Regions from separate parts of the Kocuria rhizophila DC2201 genome, predicted to be linked through region 2. Evidence: riboswitches for the same ligand, from Rfam matches in the RefSeq annotation. Region 2 holds a riboswitch; the other holds the start of a gene.
The links. Region 2 has a riboswitch for thiamine pyrophosphate ahead of KRH_RS00805 (3-oxoacyl-ACP reductase). Riboswitches for the same ligand answer to the same signal wherever they lie in the genome.
Positions count from the first base shown of each region.

Region 1 (3,364 bases), 1.1 Mb from region 2:
TCACGCCACTCACGCGCCCTGCCCGCCACGCTGCGCGGACTGGTCGAAGAACGCGAGTTCGAGCCGGCAGGCCCGCAGGTAGGCGCGTCGCATGGCCTCGCGGGTGGCGGGGTCCGCGCACGACGCCGCCCGGTCCACGATCTCGCGCACGGCCTCCGTGGCGGCCTGGAAGGCGGGGTCCTCGTAGGTCTGCAGCCAGTCCGCGTACGGGTGCCCGTCCAGCCCCGCGGCCCGGGCCCGCGCCGAGAGCTCCGAGCCCACGTGGGCGTAGAGCCAGTAGCACGGCAGCACCGCAGCGGCCCCCACCGCGAAGCCGTCCTGTCCCGTGCGCGCGAGCAGGAAGTCCGCGTACGCGCTCGTGGTCTCCGAGGGCGGCAGCGGCTGCCGGTCCCCGAGCCGCGCCCGGTGCAGGGCGGACTCCCCCGTGACCACGGCGGCGGACGCGCTCGCGAACAGCTCACGGGAGTCCTCGTCCGGTGCGGAGGCGGCCAGCAGCGCCAGGGCCCGGGAGTAGAACTCGAGGTACTGCATGTCCTGGTCCAGGTAGAACTCGAACGCCTCCCGGTCCAGGGTGCCGTCCCCCAGGGCCACCACGAAGGGCAGCGCCGCGATCCGCTCCCGTACCGGAGCGCTCTCGTCCCACAGCTCGTCCGTGAACGGCCGCCCCTGCCCGGAGCCCAGCCCGGCGGCGTCGTCCGCGCACGCCCCGGCTAAGAAGGTGGGGTCCGTGACGAGGTCCTGGACGTGGTGGAAGTGGTGGACCGGGCCGTTGCCGTGGCCCACGTGCAGGGTGTCCGCCGCGCGCAGCGCCCCGCGCAGCCACTGGCGGGCGGTGTCGATGCCCTGCGCCCAGTCCCCCGTGCGGGCCACCACCGTGGCCACCGCGGAGGACAGCGAGCAGCCCGTGCCGTGCGTGTTGCGGGTGACCACGCGCGCTCCCGCGTACTGCGCGGCGGGTTCGGCCCGGCCGGGAACCACGAGGGCGTCCGGCGTGGTGTCCCCCGCGAGGTGCCCGCCCTTGACGAGCACGCGCGTGCCGAAGGTCTCCGCCACGGCACGACCCTGCGCGAGGGCCTCGTCCCACGTGGTGGCCACGGGCCGTTCCGCGAGCACGGCCAGCTCGGGAAGGTTGGGGGTGATGAGGTCCGCGTGGTGCAGGATCCCGCGCAGGGCGTCCTCGGCGTCGGGCTCCAGCAGCCGGCCCCCGGCGGTGGCCACCATCACCGGGTCGATCACAACCACCGGGGCACGTCCGGCCGCCAGCCAGCGGCCCACGGTCTCGATGGTCTCCACCGAGCCGAGCATGCCCACCTTCACGGCGTCCAGCTCCACGTCCTGCGCCACGGCGTCCAGCTGCGCCTGGAGCACGGACACGGGCGGGGTGTGCACGTCCACCACGCCCCGGGTGTTCTGCGCGACCACCGCCGTGATCACGCTCAGCCCGTAGCCGCCCATCGCGGCGATCGACTTCAGGTCCGCGGCGTGGCCCGCGCCGCCGGTGGGATCCGTTCCGGCGATCGACAGGACGCGCGGGGCGGGGGCAGGAGACGTGGCGATCACGACATTCCCTTCGCTAGTTCGAGCTAGATCAGGTTCGACGGGTGTGTTCTCAGCCGCTGGGCGGCACCCCGTGTCCGTGCCCGATCATGCCACAGGAGCGCCCGGATTCCTCCGAGCGCTCCTGTGGGCGGGCCGTGCACGACGCCACACGGTGGCGGTCGTCGCGCAGGTCTCAGTCCGCCTTGGGGGTCATGGTGATGTCCTGGGCCTTCACGCCCACCCCCACGATGGTCGGCTGCCCGTCCGAGGGCGCCGTGCGCACCGCGGTGGCCTCGGCGGTGAAACGGCTCGCGGCCCCCGCCGACGCCTCGTACTCGCGCGTCTCCACGCTCGCGGTGCCCGGTGCGGCGGCGGGTGCCACCGCACGGCGTGAACCACGACGCCGCCTGGCCGGGGTGCTCGGGGCGGCCTGCCCCGCGGCACCCGGTGCGTTCTGACCGGCCGCGCTGGGCGCGGTCCCGGCACCACCGGAGCGGCTGCTGCCGGACTGGTCGCGCCCGGACTGGTCTCGTCCGGTCTTGTCGTCCTCGGACCAACCGCTCCCGGACTGGCGGTTGCCCGCCCCGCCGTTCCTGGACCGGCCGCCTCCGGACTGGTCCCGCTGGGTGTCGCTGTCCTGCCCCGCCCCTGACTTTCCGCCCTGGGAGTCCGAGGAGCGGTCGGCGTCCTCGGCGGAGCCGCGCGCGCCCGTGGCGGTGCCGGGGGCCGTGGCCACCCGGCGGCCGCGGCGCTGACGGCCCGCACCACCCGAACGGGACCCGGATCCGGAACGGTCGCCGCCGGAGGTCTCCTCGCCCGAAGTGTCCTCACCAGAGAACGCCGCGGAGAGCGAGTCAAGGGTTAGGGACTCCTGTGCCGTGCCACGGTCCTGGTGGCCCTGCGGGAGCTCGACGACCTCGCCGCCGATGGTCAGCTGCGAGGCGGCGCCGCCGTCCTGGCCCTGGGTGTGGTCCTCGCGGGAGGTCTCCTGCGACGAACCGCCATCCTCACCCTGCTGGGTGCGGCCACGGCTGCGCTTGCCCCGGCGCTTCTTGCGACGGCGTCCGCCCTCGGACTCGCCGTGGCTCTCGTCCCCGGGGCCTCCCGCCGCCTGGTGGTCTCGCGCGGAGTCCGCGGCACCGGACGCGCTGCCCGAGGACGCGGCCGCGTCCCGGGAACCGTGCTGGGCGGCGTCGTCCTCGTGCGAGGAAGCCGCGGCGATGGTGGCGAACGCGGTGCGCGCGGCCTCGTCCCGGGCCTGCTGCTCGTCCGGGCTCTTGGAGCGCGCGGGCGAGGGCTGCTTTTCCTGCGGCTGGTGCTGCTGCTTCTGGCGCGAGCGCTTGCGGTCGTTGCGGTTGCCGCGGTGGTCCGGGGCGGACGCGGTGGAGCGGCCCTTGAGCGGGTGGTCGTGGACCAGCACGCCGCGCCCGGCGCACTCCTCGCACGGCTCGGAGAACACCTCCAGCAGCCCCGTGCCCATGCGCTTGCGCGTCATCTGCACGAGACCCAGGGAGGTCACCTCCGCCACCTGGTGCTTGGTGCGGTCGCGGCCCAGGCACTCCACGAGCCGGCGCAGCACGAGGTCCCGGTTGGACTCCAGGACCATGTCGATGAAGTCCACCACGATGATCCCGCCGATGTCCCGCAGCCGCAGCTGGCGCACGATCTCCTCGGCGGCCTCGAGGTTGTTCTTGGTGACGGTCTCCTCGAGGTTGCCGCCGGAACCGGTGAACTTGCCCGTGTTGACGTCCACCACGGTCATGGCCTCGGTGCGGTCGATCACGAGCGAGCCGCCGGAGGGCAGGAACACCTTGCGCTCCAGCGC
Region 1 covers NC_010617.1:1,244,410-1,247,773, reverse strand. The annotation lists gene KRH_RS05500 (bifunctional hydroxymethylpyrimidine kinase/phosphomethylpyrimidine kinase) at 10-1,560, opposite strand; TPP riboswitch at 1,548-1,641, opposite strand; gene KRH_RS05495 (Rne/Rng family ribonuclease) at 1,733-3,364, opposite strand, start outside.
Region 1: linked by a shared signal. The riboswitch ahead of KRH_RS05500 (bifunctional hydroxymethylpyrimidine kinase/phosphomethylpyrimidine kinase) and the one ahead of KRH_RS00805 (3-oxoacyl-ACP reductase) in region 2 are both predicted to bind thiamine pyrophosphate.

Region 2 (3,364 bases):
GAGCTCCACGGGCTCCCCGGAGGCCTTCCCCGCGAGGACGGGGACGACGAAACCGAGCAGGACACCCGCGACCGTGGCGTGGATCCCGGCCTCGTGCACCAGGGCCCACGTGATCACGGCCAGCGGCACCAGGATCGCCCAGGCGGCCCACGTGCGGTGGGCGAAGAAGCGCGGGAAGCGGTGCGCCAGGAGCCCGAACACGGCCAGCGGGACGAGCGCGAGGAGCAGCGGGAGCACGTGCACCTCGTCGGTGTAGAAGACCGCGATGATGGTGATGGCGAGCAGGTCGTCCACCACCGCGAGCGTCAGCAGGAACAGGCGGAGCGCGCTGGGCAGGTGCGAGCCCACGATCGCGAGGACGGCCACCGCGAACGCGATGTCCGTGGCGGTGGGGATCGCCCAGCCGCCCAGGGTCTCGGGGCTGCCGAGGTTAACGCCCGCGTAGATCAGAGCCGGGACGACGACGCCGCCCACGGCCGCCGCGATCGGCACCGCCGCCTTCCCGAGGTCCCGCAGATCACCCGCGACGAACTCGCGCTTGAGCTCCAGGCCCACGAGGAAGAAGAACACGGCGAGCAGCCCGTCCGCGGCCCACGTCCCCAGGCTGAGGTCCAGGTGCCACGGCTCGTAGCCGACCTTCAGGTCCCGGAGGGCGAAGTAGCTCTCCACGAAGGGCGAGTTGGCCCAGACGATGGCGAGGACGGCGGCGACCACCAGGAGGATGCCGGCCACGGTCTCGCGGCGCAGGACGTCCTGGAGGCGGGAGAAGAGGCCGCCCGAGGGGTGGTCGGGCTCGCACGGGGGCTCAGGATGGTTGAAGAAACCGGGCTCCGAGACGAAGCCGGAGGGTTCTGTCTGCACCACGGTTCCCGGGGTTCCGGGCTCAACGTGGGCAGGGGTGGTGCTGTGGTGCGGGGGCATGGATCACTCCAGTGTCGACGGGCATCACGCTCATTACCGCCGACCAGACTTCCCGGCACACCAGCCAGCAAGGGTAGCAGTGCGCTTTTGGGCGGCGCACGCGGGGCGGCTGCCATGAGGCTGAGCGGCTCCGTCTACACTGGCCACCAGTGACACGGGGTGCCGCCACCCTCCCCGCCCACCGGGCGGGCAGACAGAGGACCGCAGCGGCTGAGATGACACCCGTCGAACCTGTCCAGTTAGTACTGGCGAAGGGATGTCACGGTGGCACCGCGCAGGTGGCGCACCGCTTTCTTCGCCGTGAGCCACAGGAGTGAGCATGCGGATCGAGAACACCATCGTCCTGGTCACCGGCGGAGCCCGCGGGCTCGGGGAGCACCTCAGCCGGGCGTTCGCGCGCGAGGGTGCGCGCGTCGTCGTGAACTACCACTCCAGCGAGGAGCGGGCCCGTGCGCTGGTCAGCGAACTCGGGGAGGACCGGGCACTCGCGGTCCAGGCGGACGTGACCGACGCCCAGCAGGTGCGGGACATGGTCGCCCGCGCCCGGGAGCACTTCGGCGCACCGATCACGGTGGCCGTGAACAACGCCCTGGTGGACTTCAGCTTCAACGGCGATGCCCGCCCCACCCTGGACACCCTCACCGCCGAGAACCTGACCCAGCAGTTCCAGGGCGCCGTGGTGGGTGCCCTCAACGTGATGCAGGCGGTCACCCCGGGCATGGCGGAGGCTGGCGAGGGGCGCATCATCAACATCGGCACCAACCTCTTCCAGAGCCCGGTGGTCCCCTACCACGACTACACCGCCGCGAAGGCCGCCCTGCTCTCCCTCACCCGCACCGCCGCCAAGGATCTGGGCCCGCAGGGCATCACCGTCAACATGATCTCCGGCGGCCTGCTGCGCACCACGGACGCGAGCGCCGCCACCCCGGACGAGGTCTTCGACTTCATTGCCGCCGGCACTCCCCTGGGCCGCGTGACCACCCCCGAGGAGTTCGCGGACACCGCCCTGTTCTTCGCCTCGGACTGGTCCCGCGGGGTCACCGGCCAGAACCTGGTGGTCGACGGCGGGCTGGTGATGGACTGACATGGCCGCCCCCTCTCCGCACGACGACGCCGCCCAGCCCGGTCCCGCGCGCACGGCACCTGCCGGGGGCGCGGCGTCGGCAACCACCCCCGAAGCCGGGCCGACGCTCGGGACGGCCGCTGCGGCGTCGTCGCCCACGACCGCACCGGCCCGCCGCCTCCACCTCAACGCGTTCCTCTACGGCGCCGGCCACCACCAGGCCGCGTGGCGCGCCCCGAACTCCTCGGTGCACCGCCTCACGGACATCACCTACTACGAGGAGCTCGCGCAGACCGCCGAGCGCGGCCTGTTCGACGCCGTGTTCTTCGCGGACGGCCACAGCGTGGGCGACGTGTCCGGCGGACCCCACTGGTCGCTCGAACCGCTGACCGCGCTGTCCGCGATGGCGCGCGCCACCGAGCGCATCGGCCTGGTGTGCACGGTCTCCTCCACGTTCTTCACCCCGTTCCACGCGGCCCGGATGCTCGCGTCCCTGGACCACATCTCGGGCGGCCGGGCGGGCTGGAACGTGGTGACCTCCATGTGGGATGCGGAAGCCCGCAACCACGGCTACCGGGCCATGCCGCCCAAGGACGAGCGCTACGAGCGCGCCCGCGAGTTCGTGGAGGTGGCCCGCGCCCTGTGGGCCAGCTGGGACGAAGACGCCGTCACCGCGGACCCCGAGGGCCGGTGGGCGGACCCCTCCAAGCTGCACCGCCTGGACCACGAGGGCCGCCACTTCCTGGTGGACGGACCCCTCACGGTCCCGCGCTCCCCGCAGGGCGAGCCGGTGCTCTTCCAGGCCGGTGCGTCCGGCCCCGGCAAGGCCCTGGCCGGGGACTACGCGGAGGGGATCTACGCCGTGGCCTACGACCTCCCCGCCGCCCAGGAGTACTACTCCTCGGTCAAGGCAGAGGTCGCGCGGGCCGGCCGCGATCCGGAGTCCGTGGCCGTGATGCCCGGGCTGGTCACCTACGTGGGCCGCACCCACGATGAGGCCCTCGCCAAGCAGGACCGCGTGGACCGGCTGCTGCCCGTGGAGCAGTCCCTCGCGCAGCTCTCCACGTTCGTGGAGCAGGACTGCTCAGCCTGGGACCTGGACGCGCCCGTGCCCCCGCTGCCGCCCCTGGAGGAGTTCACCGGGCCGCAGGGCCGCTACGGGACCATCCTGCGGATCGTCGAGGCGGAGCACCCCACGGTCCGCCAGCTGCTCGGGCGCCTGGCCGCTGGCGGGGGCCACTGCACCATGGTGGGCACCCCGGAGTCGATTGCGGACCAAATGCAGGAGTGGCTGGAGAACGGCGGGGCGGACGGCTTCAACCTCATGCCACCCGTGCAGCCGGACTCGCTCGAGGACTTCGTGGACCTCGTGGTCCCCGA
Region 2 covers NC_010617.1:183,784-187,147, reverse strand. The annotation lists gene nhaA (Na+/H+ antiporter NhaA) at 1-921, opposite strand, end outside; TPP riboswitch at 1,067-1,195, shown strand; gene KRH_RS00805 (3-oxoacyl-ACP reductase) at 1,241-2,005, shown strand; gene KRH_RS00800 (LLM class flavin-dependent oxidoreductase) at 2,007-3,364, shown strand, end outside.